2 regions of the Rhizobium sp. 1399 genome follow, and region 1 is predicted to be linked to the other one. Evidence: riboswitches for the same ligand, from Rfam matches in the RefSeq annotation. Region 1 holds a riboswitch; the other holds the start of a gene.
What was found. A riboswitch is a leader RNA that binds a small molecule or an ion and turns the genes downstream of it on or off. The one in region 1 is predicted to bind cobalamin.
Positions count from the first base shown of each region.

Region 2: it holds a riboswitch for cobalamin, as region 1 does, so the genes downstream of both, cobU (bifunctional adenosylcobinamide kinase/adenosylcobinamide-phosphate guanylyltransferase) here and J2X71_RS27595 (ABC transporter substrate-binding protein) in region 1, are expected to answer to the same signal.

Region 1 covers NZ_JAVDSU010000011.1:12,190-16,385, forward strand. Annotated here, with positions in the region: gene J2X71_RS27590 (hypothetical protein) at 1-1,108, shown strand, start outside; cobalamin riboswitch at 1,164-1,473, shown strand; gene J2X71_RS27595 (ABC transporter substrate-binding protein) at 1,651-2,676, shown strand; gene J2X71_RS27600 (FecCD family ABC transporter permease) at 2,688-3,713, shown strand; gene J2X71_RS27605 (ABC transporter ATP-binding protein) at 3,710-4,196, shown strand, end outside.
Region 2 covers NZ_JAVDSU010000011.1:156,195-160,390, reverse strand. Annotated here, with positions in the region: gene J2X71_RS28370 (chloride channel protein) at 1-1,074, opposite strand, end outside; cobalamin riboswitch at 1,282-1,676, shown strand; gene cobU (bifunctional adenosylcobinamide kinase/adenosylcobinamide-phosphate guanylyltransferase) at 2,028-2,552, shown strand; gene cobW (cobalamin biosynthesis protein CobW) at 2,557-3,603, shown strand; gene cobN (cobaltochelatase subunit CobN) at 3,614-4,196, shown strand, end outside.

The sequences.
Region 1 (4,196 bases):
CCTGCCGGTCGTCCACGCCATCGACCTTGCAAGCGGTAGACAGATCGGTCGCTTCGATCTCGAAGGTTATGCCGCCTTGTCGCTGAGCGACACCGGGCGCACGGTCTTTGCCGTCCAGGGCGAAGAGAATGTCGTTCATGCCATCGATACCGGCATTGCCCTTTCCGATCATGGGGAGCATCGCGATCTCGAGGTGGCGCCGCCGAAGCTGATCGGCACGACGATAAAGGGCGAGAAGCCCGGTCATGTGGTGACGCATGGCGATGACGTGGCGATCTTCTACGATCGCACCGACCGCTTTGATCTCTTGAAAGAAAGCAGCTTGCTGCAGGAAAAGCCGGAGCCGAAGGCTGTCGATACCATCGCCGCCCATCACGGCGTCGCGGTGCCGATGGGTAATCACCTGCTGGTTTCGGTGCCGAACATGCAGGCGCCGGTCAAGGAGGGCGAACTGCCGCCGCGCCTTGGCCTGCGGGTGCTCGATCGTGATGGTCGGCAGATCGGCGATGTCGCGCCCTGCTCCGGCCTGCATGGCGAGGCGACCTCTGCTCGTCTCGTCGCCTTCGGTTGTGAGGAAGGCGTGCTCGTTGCGCGTCCGGGCGGCGCGGAAGGCCCCACGGTCGAGATGCTCGCCTATGGCGTGTCGCTGCCGCGGGGCAAGGTCTCGACGCTGCTCGGCGGCCGCTCCATGCAGTTCTTCCTCGGCAATTACGGGGAGGACAAGCTGGTGCTGATCGATCCTGACAATACGGACGCGCCTTACCGCATCATCGACCTTCCGACGCGGCGCGTCGATTTTGTACTCGATCCGGCAAAGTTCCAGAATGCCTATATCCTCACAGAAGATGGCAGGCTGCATCTGCTCGATACGGTAAAGGGCGAGATCGTCAGATCGGAAACCGTCACAGAGCCCTACAGCAAGGACGGCCATTGGCGCGATCCGCGTCCTCGGCTGGCCGTGGCCGGCGATGATATCGCCATCACCGATCCTCGCCACAGCCTGATCCGCCTTGTCAGTAGCGAAACACTGAAGGAAACGCGCACGATCCCCGTCGAGGGCCAGCCTTTCACGCTGGTCGCCGCCGGCGGCTCGGGCACCAGTCACTGAGCCTGTTGGCCGACCATACTTCGCATTCCCCACGCTTGACGTAGCCCATGGCGGCGTCATAGATCGGGGTGACGGTTCCCCGAGGAAGACTCCAAGGGGATTAATAGGGAACACGGTGCGGACGACCCAATAGGGACCAAGACCGTGGCTGCCCCCGCAACTGTAAGCGGATTGCCGGTTATATCCGGAATGAATGCCTCGTCGTTCATTCCAGGAAATCACCGGCGAGCTGGTCATATCGGGAGTGATCGCTTGCGATCATCTCCGCCGGCCTCAGGGCCATGCCACTGCGCGCGAGCGCGGGAAGGCAGATGACCGGCTGACATCCGCGAGCCAGGAGACCTGCCGTCAATCGCAATCCAATCAGCCAGGCGGGGATGCCTGGACAAGGAGCAGATATGATTGACCTTATTTCCTGCCGCTTGCCGCACGCGATCCGTCCCGATTGGACCACCCGCCGCTAGCCCTCCCTCCACGCTTTGCTCACGCATCTGCGCGCGCCGGCGTCTGCTAGCCCTTTTCCTTCCGATCGAGAGTTTCCAATGCGCCAGATTATTCCAGGCTTTTCCCTTGCGCTCGGGCTCGCCAGCCTTTGCCTGGCCGGCCTTGCAGCACCCGCCTTCGCCGCCACCCAATATCCCCTCACCCTCAGCAATTGCGGCCAGAAGGTCACTTTCGAAAAAGCCCCGGCCAAGATCGTTTCGATCGGCCAGGGCATGACCGAAGTGCTCTTCTCGCTCGGCCTTGCCGACAAGATCGCCGGCACCGCCGTCTGGGTCGGCCCGGTCCTGCCGCAATATGCCGAGGCCAACAGCAAGATCAGACGGCTGGCCGATAATGATCCGAGCTTCGAATCCGTCGTCGGTGCCGAGCCCGATCTGGTGGCCGCCGAATTCGAATGGCATGTCGGCGCCCAAGGCTCCGTCGGCAAGCAATTTGGGGATCTCGGCATCAACACCTATATCGCGCCGGCCGATTGCGTCGCCAAGATCAACACCGATGGCGGAGACGGCGTGCGCAAGGAGCTGTTCACGATGGACCTGATCTATCAGGAAATCGCCGAACTCTCCGAAATCTTCGACGTGAACGACCGCGGCGATGCACTGATCGCCGACCTGAAGAAACGCGAGGCCGCGGCCGTCGCCTCCGTTTCAGGCGCTGCAGCCAAGAACCTGCCTGTCGTCTTCTGGTTCTCCAGCAAGGAAGTGAAAGGCGATGCCTTCATCGCCGGCAAGAACAGCGCCCCTGCCTACATCCTGAAGGCACTCGGCGCGAAGAACGTCGTGACGACTGAGGAAGAATGGCCCCTCGTCGGCTGGGAAACGATTGCTCAGGCCAATCCCGCCGTCATCGTCATCGCCACCATGGACCGCCGCCGCTATGCCGCCGACGATCCCAAGGTGAAGGTGGATTTCCTGGAAAACGATCCGGTCACAAGGGAGCTCGATGCCGTCAAAAACAAGCGCTTCATCATGATGGACGCGCAGTCGATGAACCCGACGATCCGCACGATCAACGGCATCGAAATCCTGGCAAAGGGCATCGCCGCCTCCGGTCTGGCGCAGTGAGCCAGGCTGCCTTGCCACAGAGACGATGGTGGGTGCTTGCCACGCTCACCATCGCCGCCTTCATCCTGCTCGGTATCATGATCAGTCTCGCCGTCTCGATCGGCGAGATATCGATCCCGCTCGCCACCACGGCAAAGGCGGTCTCCAACCGCCTGTTCGGCACGGCATTCGAACTCAGCCGCATCCACCAGGGCATCGTCTGGGATTACCGCCTCAGCCGCGCGCTGGTGGCGGCCAGTGCCGGCGCGTCGCTGGCGCTTTGCGGCACGGTGCTGCAGGCCCTGCTGCGCAATCCGCTCGCCGAACCCTATGTGCTCGGCATTTCCGCCGGCGCCTCCACCGGCGCCGTCTGCGTCATGATCCTAGGCCTCGGCTATGGCGTGCTCGGCATTTCCGGCGGCGCCTTCATCGGCGCCGTCGTCGCCTTTCTTCTGGTCGGCATTCTGGCGGCGGGCGCGGGTGGCACCAGCGAGCGCATCATTCTCTGCGGCGTGGCGGGCTCGCAGCTCTTCAATGCGCTGACGTCCTATATCGTCACAACCTCGGCCAATGCCGAACAGGCGCGCGGCGTGCTTTTCTGGCTGCTCGGCTCGCTTTCCGGCGTGCGCTGGCCGGATGTCTATCTCTCCGTGCCGGTCGCGCTGACAGGCTTGATCGTCTGTCTTGCCCATGTGCGCGCCCTCGATGCCTTTGCCTTCGGCACGGATGCCGCAGCCTCCCTCGGCATCGCCGTGCGCCGCGTGCAGTTCACCCTGCTCGGCGTGACAGCGGCGATGACGGCAGGCGTGGTCAGCATGGTCGGTTCCATCGGCTTCGTCGGTCTCGTCATTCCCCATGCCGCCCGCTTCCTCGTCGGCCCCGCGCATGGCCGCCTGCTGCCGGCGACTGCGCTTGGCGGAGCGATCTTCATGGTCGGCGCCGACATCGTCTCGCGCATCATCATTCCCCAACAGATCTTGCCGATCGGCGTCGTCACCGCGCTCTTCGGCGCACCGGCCTTTGCCATCATCCTCTATCGCGTGCGGAGAAGCGCATGAGCATATCAGTCGACAAGGTCACCTATGCCGCCGGCAATACCGTCATCGTCAACGGCATCAGCATATCAGTCGAAAAGGGCAAGGTGCTCGGCCTGCTCGGGCCGAACGGTTCCGGCAAATCGAGCCTGCTACGCCTGATCTGCCGGCTGCGGCAGGTCAAAAGCGGCGTCATCCGCCTCGGCGACGACGATGTCTCCGGCCTCTCGCGCGCTGCCCTTGCCCGCCGCATCGCCTTGGTCGAGCAGCAGTCGACGACCGACACGCAGCTCACCGTGCGCGATATCGTCCGCCTCGGCCGCACCCCGCATCGCGGCCTCATCGCCTCCTGGGGACCCGATGACGATGCCGCCGTTGCGGAAGCACTCGCCCGCGTCGACATGACCGCGCGCGCCGGCCAGCTCTGGCAGACGCTGTCAGGCGGCGAACGCCAGCGCGTGCATATCGCCAGAGCCCTGGCGCAAACGCCGAGCGAACTCCTGCTCG
Region 2 (4,196 bases), 140 kb from region 1:
CAGGGCACCCATGAAGAGCGAGGCGAAGAACAGGCCGCCCCTGAAGCCGGAGCCGATCGAAATGGCCGATGCCACCGATTTCAGAAGGAAGAGGCCGATCAGCGCGGGAATGGTGATCTCATGGGAGAGGTTCAGATGCAGCGCGCCGTGGCCGGCGGCCAGCACCTGCGGCGAGACCAGCGCCAGCAGGCCGACGACGAGGCCGCCGAGCGCCGGGCGGAAAGGTAGCGCGATGGCGCTTTTGCGCGCCAGCTCCTCGACGAAGGAGACGCCCTGCATGATGAGGATGCCGATGCCGGCGCAGAAGGCGCCAAGGGCGATCGCCGGCACGTAATCGGCGGGCTGGACAGCGCCGAAGCTGCCGACATCGATGATGAAATCGCTGCCGGAGAGCAGGCGGGCGACCAGTGTAGCGACGAGGGCGGCGACGACGACAGGCGTCAGCGAGACGATGGTGTAGGTGCCGATGATCAGCTCGAAGGCATAGAAGGCGCCCGTCAGCGGTGCATTGAAGGCGGCGGCGATGGCGCCGGCTGCACCGCAGCCGACGAGGACACGCATGTCGGAGCGGCGCAGCTGCAGCTTCAGGCCGAATTTCGAGGCTATGCCGGCTGCAAGCTGCGTATAGCCGGCCTCCAGACCGACGGATGCGCCGAAGCCGTTGGAAACGAGATTCTGGATGGCGACGAGAATGCTGTCCGTCAGCGACAGGCGGCCGCCATGCAGGGCATTGGCCTCAATCGGGTCGACCATCGGTTTCTTGCGCCATCTGGCGAGAATGAAGATCAACAGGCCGAGCAGCATGCCGCCGGCAACCGGGGCCGTCATCAGCAGGAACTTGCTGTCGATTTGCGAGGCACTGAGCCTCGTCGTGCCGTCTATGCCGAAGATCAGCCTGTGCATCTCTTCCGAGACATAGCTCATGGCGGTGACCGCAAGCCCCGAGGCGATACCGACGAGCGCGCCGGCAAAGACCATTCCCATTTCGCTGTGTCGTATGAGCGCGCGCAGGCGTCCCGGATCAAAGACGGTGCCGAGAGGGCCGAGGCGGCGAATATCCATTCGGGAGAGCATCATGGGGAAACTAGGCGGCAGGAGTGGGGGTCAAGGGCGGAGCCGGCATCCGCATGAGCGGCAATTGCGGCAAAATACCGACTGAGCCGTAAAGTTTTTGTGACGTAAACCTTTGATTAAAGACGATAATATCGGTAGTGTAAGTCGAGATGATCTCTGTGTGCACCCGGTGCACCGATTGACATGCCCGGGGCGGAAGCCTAACCATGAATTGACATAATGGATGGTTCCGGATCGGCCTTACGCCTTCCGGATGAAAAGGGAATGTGACGGGGCGGACCCAAGCCGGGCGCCTTCATCACAGCCGACCCCGCGACTGTAGAGCAGTCAGGGTCTTCCGTCCGGTATTTTAACCGTTGCGCTGACAGCCTCGCATTCTGCAGGCGGGCAAGGCGGGATAAATGCCGGAAAAGCCACTGGAATGCATCGTGATCAGCCGGGGCAGGACGCCTCTATCTCTACGAATCGTCCGCCTTTTCACGAGACGCAGCCGGGAAGGCGAGGCAGATCCGCTGGCACGACCAGGGGCGACCGTATCAGGTCGCCCCTGTCGCGGCCGATAACTGCGAGCCAGGAGACCTGCCATCCGTGCCGGGCATAATGCCCATACTGGGCCGTTTGCCCGCTGCCAGCACGGAGGTTGTCTTGGCTGAAGGATTTGATTCAGCGCTGCCTCTGGTGGTGCGTGTGAAAGGTGTCGGTTCGGTATCCCCTGATGGGATGCGTCTGGTGCCTGTTGGTGGACGTTACCCGGCGTGCACTTTCCTCTCCTCCCTCATTCCTGTGCTTGTCACAGGAATCCAGCCACGGCGCGTCCGCGCAGTGAATGAATCTACGCCGTCGTTGAGTGAGTCTCTTGTGCCCAAGGACTTGGGCACGCTGGATCCCTGTGACAAGCACAGGGATGAGGGAGGTGGGTGGAGCCGCGCCTTCGCTCCAAGGGCGGCCGTGGCATGACCAAGAGCCTTCTCAACGCCACCTTCATCCTCGGCGGCGCCCGCTCCGGCAAATCCCGCTTCGCCGAAAACCTCGTCACCACAAGCGGCCTCGACCGCCACTACATCGCCACAGGCCGCGCCTGGGATGACGAAATGCAGGCGCGTATCGACCAGCACAAGGCCGACCGCGGCCCCTCCTGGACCACGCATGAGGAACCGCTCGACCTTACCGAGCGCCTTGCGGCAATCGACGGCGAGGGCAGGGCTGTTCTCGTTGATTGCCTGACGCTGTGGCTCACCAATCTGATGATGGAGGGGCGCGATATCGCCTCCCGGTCCGCCGCCCTTGCCGCCTTTCTGCCGCAGGCAAAGGCGCGGCTCGTCATCGTTTCCAATGAAGTCGGCCTCGGCATCGTGCCTGAGAACCGCATGGCGCGGGAGTTTCGCGACCATGCCGGCCGGCTGCACCAGATGATCGCGGCTTCGGCCGACGACGTGTATTTTATCGCGGCAGGTCTGCCGCTGAAAATGAAGGGTTAAATCCATGCAGCAGAAAATTCCCGCAACCGTCATCACCGGCTTCCTCGGTGCGGGCAAGACGACAATGATCCGCAACCTGCTCACCAATGCCGGCGGCAAGAAGATTGCGCTCATCATCAACGAGTTCGGCGATCTCGGCGTCGATGGCGATGTGCTGAAGGGCTGCGGGGCGGAGAATTGCACCGAGGACGATATTATCGAGCTCACCAATGGCTGCATCTGCTGCACGGTTGCTGACGATTTCATTCCGACGATGACCAAGCTTCTGGAGCGCGAGCAGCGACCGGACCATATCGTTATCGAAACTTCAGGCCTTGCCTTGCCACAGCCGCTGGTCGCCGCCTTCAACTGGCCGGACATCAGAAGCGAAGTCACCGTTGACGGCGTCATCACCGTGGTCGACAGCGCCGCTGTTGCCGCAGGGCGTTTTGCCGATGACCATGATGCTGTCGATGCACGCCGGGTCGAGGATGAATCGCTCGATCATGAAAGCCCGATCGAGGAGCTCTTCGAGGATCAGCTGACCTGCGCTGATCTGATCGTGCTCAACAAGACCGACCTGATCGACGCTGACGGCCTTGGCCGTGTGAAGAGCGAAGTCGCCTCGCGCATCGCCCGCAAGCCTGTGATGATCGAGGCCAGGAATGGCGACGTGCCGGCAAGCGTGCTGCTCGGCCTCGGCATCGGCACGGAAGACGATATCGTCAACCGCAAGTCCCATCACGAGCTGGAGCATGAGGACGGCACGCCGCACGATCACGACGAATTCGACAGTTTCGTCGTCGAGCTTGGCGCTATCGCCGATACATCAGGTTTCGTCGAGAAGCTGAAGGGCATTATCGCCGAGCATGACGTGCTGCGTCTCAAGGGCTTCATCGATGTCTCCGGCAAGCCGATGCGCCTGCAGCTGCAGGCCGTGGGTGCCCGCATCGACCAGTATTTCGACCGCGCCTGGACGCCGGGCGAAGCACGCAGCACGCGCCTCGTCGTCATCGGCCTGCATGAGATGGATCAGGACGCGGTGCGCAAGGCGATCGAAGCGCTCGCTTAGGGAATAATCGATGCATCTGCTTCTCGCCCAACAGGGAACAATCAGCGACGGGGGCGAGGCCATCGACCTCGGCCAGTCGCCGGGCGATATCCTGTTCCTCTCGGCCGCCGACACCGAGCTTGCGGCAATCGCTGCGGCTCATTCCGGCGGGGCGAGCGGGCATACGCTCAGGCTTGCGAGCCTGATGAGCATGAAGCATCCGATGTCGGTCGATACCTACGTCGAACGCACGGCACGGCATGCGAAGCTGATCATCGTGCGGGCGCTGGGTGGGGCGAGCTACTTTCACTACGCGCTGGAGGCGCTGCATGCGGTTGCCGCTCGTAACGGGGCGCTGATTGCGGTGCTGCCGGGCGATGCGCGGCCGGATGCGGGGCTGACGCCGTTTTCCAATGTGTCGCTTGATGATCTGAATGCGCTGTGGGCGTATCTGATCGAGGGCGGCGACGCCAATGCGCAAGGCTTTCTTGCCCATGCATCAGCGATGCTTTCGGGGGCGGAGAAGCCGGCGCCAGCCGCGCCGCTGATGAAGGCGGGGATCTGGTGGCCGGGGCGAGGGCTTGTCGGAGTTGAGGAGTGGCGGCGGCTTGCCA